2 regions of the Streptomyces sp. NBC_01017 genome follow, and region 1 is predicted to be linked to the other one. Evidence: riboswitches for the same ligand, from Rfam matches in the RefSeq annotation. Region 1 holds a riboswitch; the other holds the start of a gene.
What was found. Region 1 has a riboswitch for cobalamin ahead of OG331_RS18220 (ribonucleoside-diphosphate reductase subunit alpha). Riboswitches for the same ligand answer to the same signal wherever they lie in the genome.
Positions count from the first base shown of each region.

Region 2: another riboswitch for cobalamin. It lies ahead of OG331_RS37405 (cobalamin biosynthesis protein); the one in region 1 lies ahead of OG331_RS18220 (ribonucleoside-diphosphate reductase subunit alpha).

Region 1 is NZ_CP108683.1:4,038,530-4,041,964, forward strand. Features, by position in the region: gene OG331_RS18215 (ATP-binding protein) at 1-868, opposite strand, end outside; cobalamin riboswitch at 1,129-1,303, shown strand; gene OG331_RS18220 (ribonucleoside-diphosphate reductase subunit alpha) at 1,427-3,435, shown strand, end outside.
Region 2 is NZ_CP108683.1:8,147,606-8,151,040, forward strand. Features, by position in the region: gene OG331_RS37400 (cobyric acid synthase) at 1-984, opposite strand, end outside; gene OG331_RS37405 (cobalamin biosynthesis protein) at 981-1,922, opposite strand; cobalamin riboswitch at 2,022-2,156, opposite strand; gene OG331_RS37410 (hypothetical protein) at 2,281-2,502, opposite strand; gene OG331_RS37415 (anion permease) at 2,555-3,435, opposite strand, start outside.

The sequences.
Region 1 (3,435 bases):
GCCGGATGATGTTGTCCCGGTTCTGTTCGAGGCCGTCGCCGAGGAGAGCCTCCTCCAGTCCGTCCGCGATGACGACCGGTTTGTCGTCGGCGAGCAGTTGCTGCCAGACCCGCTCGGTCTTGGTGCGCGCGAGGATGCCCCGGGGTGCCTCCTCGATGAAGCGCTCCTTGGCCATGCGTTCGAAGTTCAGGTCGCTGTCGCCGTTCGCGTCCCGCAGCCGGATCGGCACAGGTACGGCGTTCTGCTCCGCCAGCAGTTCGGTGAGCCGTACCAGGACGGCGGTCTTGCCCACGCCGACGCCGCCGACCAGCAGATAGGGCCGGCGCGTGTTGCGCTCGCGCAGCCGTTCGGCGATGACCCGGGCGATCTCCTCCCGGCCCACGATCTCCGTGGCGTCCGGACCGGCGGTGAGGACCAGTCGGTGGGGGTCGTCCCGCGCCTTGGCGAGATAGCGCCGTTTGGTCCACCGGTACCACCAGAACAGAAAGAGCGCGGCGGCGAGCGACGCGGCCAGCACCGGACCGAGGAAGCGCAGCACGGTGTCGAATCCCTCATTGCCCTCCCGCCACTTCTCGAAGCCGGTCGTCCTGCCCCAGATCAGGATGTACAGGCCCTCCACGACCCACGCGAGCACGGCGAGCGCGGCCACCGTCCAGATGGCCCGGGTGACGTTGGTGTAGGTGAACCACCGGCGCCACTTCCTGGGGCGGGTGGTGCCGCCGCGGGCCTCCAGGCGGATCGCCAGCCGGTGCCAGTGGCCCGTGAACCCCTGCCTGAGCCAGGCGCCCGCCCGTCTCGGAGCCAGCGTCGCCATCGGCGCGTTGCGCGGCCGGTCCTTGCCGGGCGGGTGACGGACGACCCTCGTCATGGCGCGTGTCCTTCCGAGAAGCGTTCTCGAAACGGAGCGACCGCGGGGCACCGACACCTATCTCCATGGAAGCACTCCCGGAACCCCCCGCAACCCGGCGGCCCTCGGCGAGATCACCGCCCGGGCCTGCCTCCAGGACGGCGATCCACGAACGTCCGGGCTTCGTCCGCACCCGGGCGGGCCGGAGCCCGATCCCGCCCCTCGCCGACATCACGCTCCTCACCCACAAGTTGACGCTCTGAAACCAGCACGACACAACATCTGGGGGTGGCGTGGCGGGTGAGCACAAGATGTATGCTCATGCTCGCTGTCGTCGCAGGGGAATCCGGTGCGAATCCGGAACTGTCCCGCAACGGTGTACTTGTGCATGTCTGTTCCCAGGAGCGGCGTGCGCAGGAGTCAGTCCGAGGACCTGCCGACAGCGCGCCCGGCCACCCGGCCGGTGCGCCCGATGTCCGGGCCTCGTGGAATGGGCCGGTGGACGCGACGCCGTGTGCGCTCGTGTGCTGCCCCCTGCCCTCGCCGAGGCCCCCGTGCCGAGCGAGGGAGAGCCCCCACGTGACCATCGCGCCAGCAGACCCGGCCTCAGCCGTTCCTACCGTCCCCACGGACGAGGACGCTCCGGGAACCGCCTTGCTGCGGACCCTGACCGAGCTGACCGCCGACCTCCCCGACGCCGACCCCGGCCGGGTCGCCGCCGCCGCGCTGCGCGGCCGGTCCGCGTTCGCGGACGAGGCGGAGCTGCGCGAGCTGGCCACCGAGGCGGCGGCCGGCCTGATCTCCGAGGACCCCGCCTACAGCAGGCTCGCCGCCCGGCTGCTGACCCTCGCCATCGCCGCCGAGGCCGCCTCGCAGGGCGTCACGTCCTTCACCGGGTCGGTCGCGGTCGGGCACCGCGAGGGCCTCATCGCCGACCGGACCGCCGAGTTCGTGCGCCTGCACGCGGCCCGCCTCGACGCCCTGGTCGACACGGACGCCGACGACCGCTTCGGCTACTTCGGGCTGCGCACCCTGCACAGCCGCTATCTCCTGCGGCACCCCATCACCCGCAAGGTCGTCGAGACGCCCCAGCACTTCATGCTGCGCGTCGCCGCCGGTCTCGCCGAGGACGACACCGCCCGGTCGGTGGACGAAGTCGCCGCGCTCTACCGGCTCATGAGCCGCCTCGACTACCTCCCCTCCTCCCCCACCCTCTTCAACTCCGGCACCCGGCACCCCCAGATGTCGTCCTGCTACCTCCTCGACTCCCCCAAGGACGAGCTGGACTCCATCTACGACCGCTACCACCAGGTCGCCCGCCTCTCCAAGCACGCCGGCGGCATCGGTCTTTCGTACTCCCGTATCCGGTCCCGGGGTTCGCTGATCCGCGGCACCAACGGGCACTCCAACGGCATCGTCCCGTTCCTGAAGACCCTCGACGCCTCGGTCGCCGCGGTGAACCAGGGCGGCCGGCGCAAGGGGGCCGCCGCGGTCTACCTGGAGACCTGGCACTCCGACATCGAGGAGTTCCTGGAGCTGCGCGACAACACCGGTGAGGACGCCCGCCGTACGCACAACCTGAACCTCGCGCACTGGATCCCGGACGAGTTCATGCGCCGGGTCAACGCCGACGAGCCGTGGTCGCTGTTCTCGCCGTCGGACGTGCCGGATCTCGTCGACCTGTGGGGCGAGGAGTTCGACGCGGCGTACCGCAAGGCGGAGGCGGCCGGGCTCGCGAAGAAGACCATCCCGGCACGTGACCTGTACGGCCGCATGATGAGCACCCTCGCGCAGACCGGCAACGGCTGGATGACCTTCAAGGACGCCGCCAACCGCACCGCCAACCAGACGGCCCTGCCGGGCCATGTCGTCCACTCCTCCAACCTCTGCACGGAGATCCTGGAGGTCACGGACGACGGGGAGACGGCGGTCTGCAACCTGGGGTCGGTCAACCTCGGCGCCTTCGTGAACACGATGACCGGCGACATCGACTGGGAGCGGCTCGACTCCACCGTCCGCACGGCCGTCACGTTCCTCGACCGTGTCGTCGACATCAACTTCTACCCGACCGAGCAGGCGGGCCGGTCGAACGCCAAGTGGCGGCCGGTCGGACTCGGCGCGATGGGGCTGCAGGACGTCTTCTTCAAACTGCGCCTGCCCTTCGACTCGGCCGAGGCGAAAGCCCTGTCCACCCGGATCGCCGAGCGCATCATGCTCGCCGCCTACGAGGCCTCCGTCGACCTGGCCGAGCGCAACGGCCCGCTGCCGGCCTGGGAGAAGACCCGTACCGCCAGGGGTGTGCTGCACCCCGACCACTACGGCGTCGAGCTGACCTGGCCGGAGCGCTGGGCGGCCCTGCGCAGCCGTATCGCCACGACCGGCATGCGCAACTCCCTCCTCCTCGCCATCGCGCCCACCGCGACCATCGCGTCGATCGCCGGTGTCTACGAGTGCATCGAGCCGCAGGTCTCCAACCTGTTCAAGCGCGAGACGCTCTCCGGCGAGTTCCTCCAGGTCAACTCCTACCTGGTCAACGAGCTCAAGGAGCTCGGCGTCTGGGACGCCCGCACCCGTGAGGCGCTGCGCGA
Region 2 (3,435 bases), 4.1 Mb from region 1:
CGCCCGGACCGTCCCCCGGGTCCCCGGCACGATGACGAGATCGGCGTCCGCCAGCTCCTCGGGCCGGTCCACGAACCGCACCACGACACCGGGTTCGGCGGCGAGGGCGTCGACGTCCGTGAAGTTGGACATGAGCGGGACGGCACAGACGGCGACCCGCAGCACGTCCTCGCCGAGGGGCGGGGCGACGTTCGACTCCCGCACTGTCCCGCGCAGGGACACCCGCAGCCCGTCCTCCTCGTCGATGCCGAGGCCGTGCTGGAAGGGGAGGACGCCGTAGGTGTGGCGTCCGGTGAGGCCGTGCAGCATGTCGATGCCCGGCTCCAGGAGGCTGACGTCCCCGCGGAACTTGTTCACCAGGAACCCGGCGACGAGCGCCTGGTCCTCGGGCGAGAGAAGGGCGACCGTCCCGAAGAAGGAGGCGAACACGCCACCGCGGTCGATGTCACCCACCACCAGCACGGGCAGCCCGGCATTGCGGGCGATCCCCATGTTGACGATGTCGGTCCGCCGCAGATTGATCTCCGCCGGAGAGCCGGCCCCCTCACAGATCACCGCGTCATACGTGCCCCGCAACTCGGCGAGACAGTCGAGCACGGTCCCGAGCAGCTGCTGCTGCCGCCCGCCGTGCAGCCTCGTCCCGGGGGACGACCCCCCGGACCCCCCGAAGAAACCGCGTGCGCTCAGCTCACCCACCGGCTTGCCCAGCAGCACGACCTGACTGCTCTGCTCGCCACCGGGCTTGAGCAGCACGGGATTCATCAGCGCGGTCGGCTCGACCCGGCAGGCCTGTGCCTGCATGGCCTGCGCCCGCCCGATCTCGGCGCCCTCGCGCGTGACGAACGAGTTGAGGGACATGTTCTGCGCCTTGAACGGCGCGACCTTCACTCCCTGCCGCACCAGCCACCGGCAGATCCCGGCGGTGACGACGCTCTTGCCGGCGTCGGACGTGGTGCCGGCGACGAGGAGACCACCGCCCGTCATGAGGTACGCCCCTTCACGATGCGGCGCGCGGCGGCACAGACGCCGAGCGCCAGCCAGCCCACGCGCTTCGACAGCCGTACGGCCCGTTCGATGTCCTGCGTGCCGACGGCCCGCCCGTCCCCGTTCAGCACGGGCCGATGCTCGACGCGTCCGCCGTAGGACAGCGTCCCGCCCAGCCGCACCCCGAGCGCCCCCGCGAACGAGGCCTCCACGGGACCGGCGTTGGGACTCGGATGCGCCGCCGCGTCGGTACGCCAGGCCCGTACCGCTCCACGGGGGTCGGCCCCGGCGACGGCGGCGAGTACGGCGGTCAGCCGCGATCCCGGCCACCCCGCCACGTCGTCGAGCCTCGCGGAAGCCCAGCCGTAGCGGCGGTACTTGGGCGACTTGTGCCCGACCATGGCGTCGAGCGTGTTCACGGCCCGGAACCCGACCAGCCCGGGAATGCCGGCCACGGCGCCCCACACCAGCGCGCCCACGACCGCGTCGGAGGTGTTCTCGGCGACGGACTCCACGACCGCCCGTGCGATCCCGTCCGCGTCCAGCGCCTGCGGGTCCCGCCCGCACAGATGCGGCAGCCGGGCACGTGCGCCCTCGATGTCCCCCGCTTCGAGCGCCTGCCCGATGACCCGGGCCTCCCGGGCGAGCGAAGTCCCCCCGACGACCGCCCAGGTGGCAGCGCCGGTCAGCGCGACGGAGGCGGCGGGCGAGGTACGTACGGCACGGGCTGCGGCGGCACCGAGCGCCAGGGCGCCACCGGCGCACACGGCGGTGTGCACCGCACCCCATGCGCGGTGGTCACGCCACAACACCCGTTCCACGGCGGCGGCGGTCCGTCCGAACACGGCGACCGGATGCCCCCGGCGAGGATCGCCGAGCAGCAGATCACCGAGAAGGCCGGCGGCGGCGCCGTACGCGAAGACGCGATCGGCACGCATCGGGGTCAGCCGATCGTCGAGTCAGACGAGGGTCCGGTTCTGCATGTCGATCGGCAGGCGTGCATCGCGTTATGTCCTCACTCAGGGTGTCCGCGCCCTGGTTCGACGAGATCGGCGGGGAGAGTTCCTGGCTCCCGGGGCTATCTACCCCGGTGACAGTGGCGGGACCGCGCCGGATTCACACCGGCTTCCTCTCCTGCCGCCGCACATGGCTCCGGCAGTCCACCACGGGGTTGGAACGGCCGTCAACTTGCCGTTGACCTGCGAAGGGAGAGTGTGCGAAGGCCCACACAGCAGTGAGGTGCGGGACGGTGATCCGTCCCGCACCTCGGGTGTTTCAGGTGATGCGCGCCGTGCGTCAGGCCACGATCAGATAGATGCCGTACGCCACTGCCGCCGCGCAGGCCGCGAAGCACGCGTACGCGCCCGTGACCGCGAGAGAGGCCGAGTCGCCCTGCGCCACGGCTCGTTCGCGCCGGGACAGGCCCGCGATGCCGAGGGTGAACAGGCCCACCAGGGCCACGGTGACCACGAGGCTGACGCCGAAGACGGAGCCGAGTGCCGCCCAGTCGATCTTCATGCTTCTGCTTTCTCGAGTGAGTGAGGGGGAGTGACTGGAGTGACTGGGTGCGTCAGACCGAGGCCTTCGAAGGCTTGGGCTCCGAGGACTGGGCCGGGATGGTGGCCGTGAGTTCCTCGGTCGCCGTGCCCGCGGGCGGCGGGGTCACGGCGGCCATGGCCGTGGTCACCACGCCGGCCGGCTCGTCGGACTCGTTGACGTTGGTGTGGTCGATGACCTCGCGGCGGGAGATCTTCCAGATCGCGGCGCTGGAGGCGACGAGGAAGACCGCGACGACGGCCGTGCCCCAGGCGCCGAAGCCCGTCACGTACTCCGCGATCGCGCCGACCAGCGCGGCCGCCGGGAGGGTGAGGCCCCAGGCGACGAACATGCGGGTCGCCGTCGACCAGCGGACCACGCCGCCCTTGCGGCCGAGGCCCGCGCCCATCACCGCGCCGGAGACGGAGTGCGTGGTGGACAGGGAGAAGCCGAGGTGCGAGGAGGCCAGGATGACGGTGGCCGCGCTGGTCTGGGCGGCGAAGCCCTGCTGCGGCTGAAGGTCGGTCAGGCCCTTGCCCATGGTGCGGATGATGCGCCAGCCGCCGAGGTAGGTGCCGAGCGCGATGGCCAGGCCCGCGGAGAGGATGACCCACATGGGCGGGTCGGAGTCGGGCGCGAGGGTGCCGCCGGCGACCAGGGCGAGGGTGATGATGCCCATCGTCTTCTGCGCGTCGTTGGTGCCGTGGGCCAGGGAGACCAGGCCGGCCGAGGCGATCTGGCCGGCGCGGTAGCCCTTCTTGGCGGACTCGCCGTCGGCCTTCTTGCCGAGCGAGTAGGTCAGGCGTGTGGCCAGCAGCGCTGCGATGCCCGCGACCAGCGGGGCGGCGATCGCCGGGATCAGCACCTTGGTGACGAGCGCGTCGCCGTGGACCGCGCCGACGCCGGCCGAGGCGA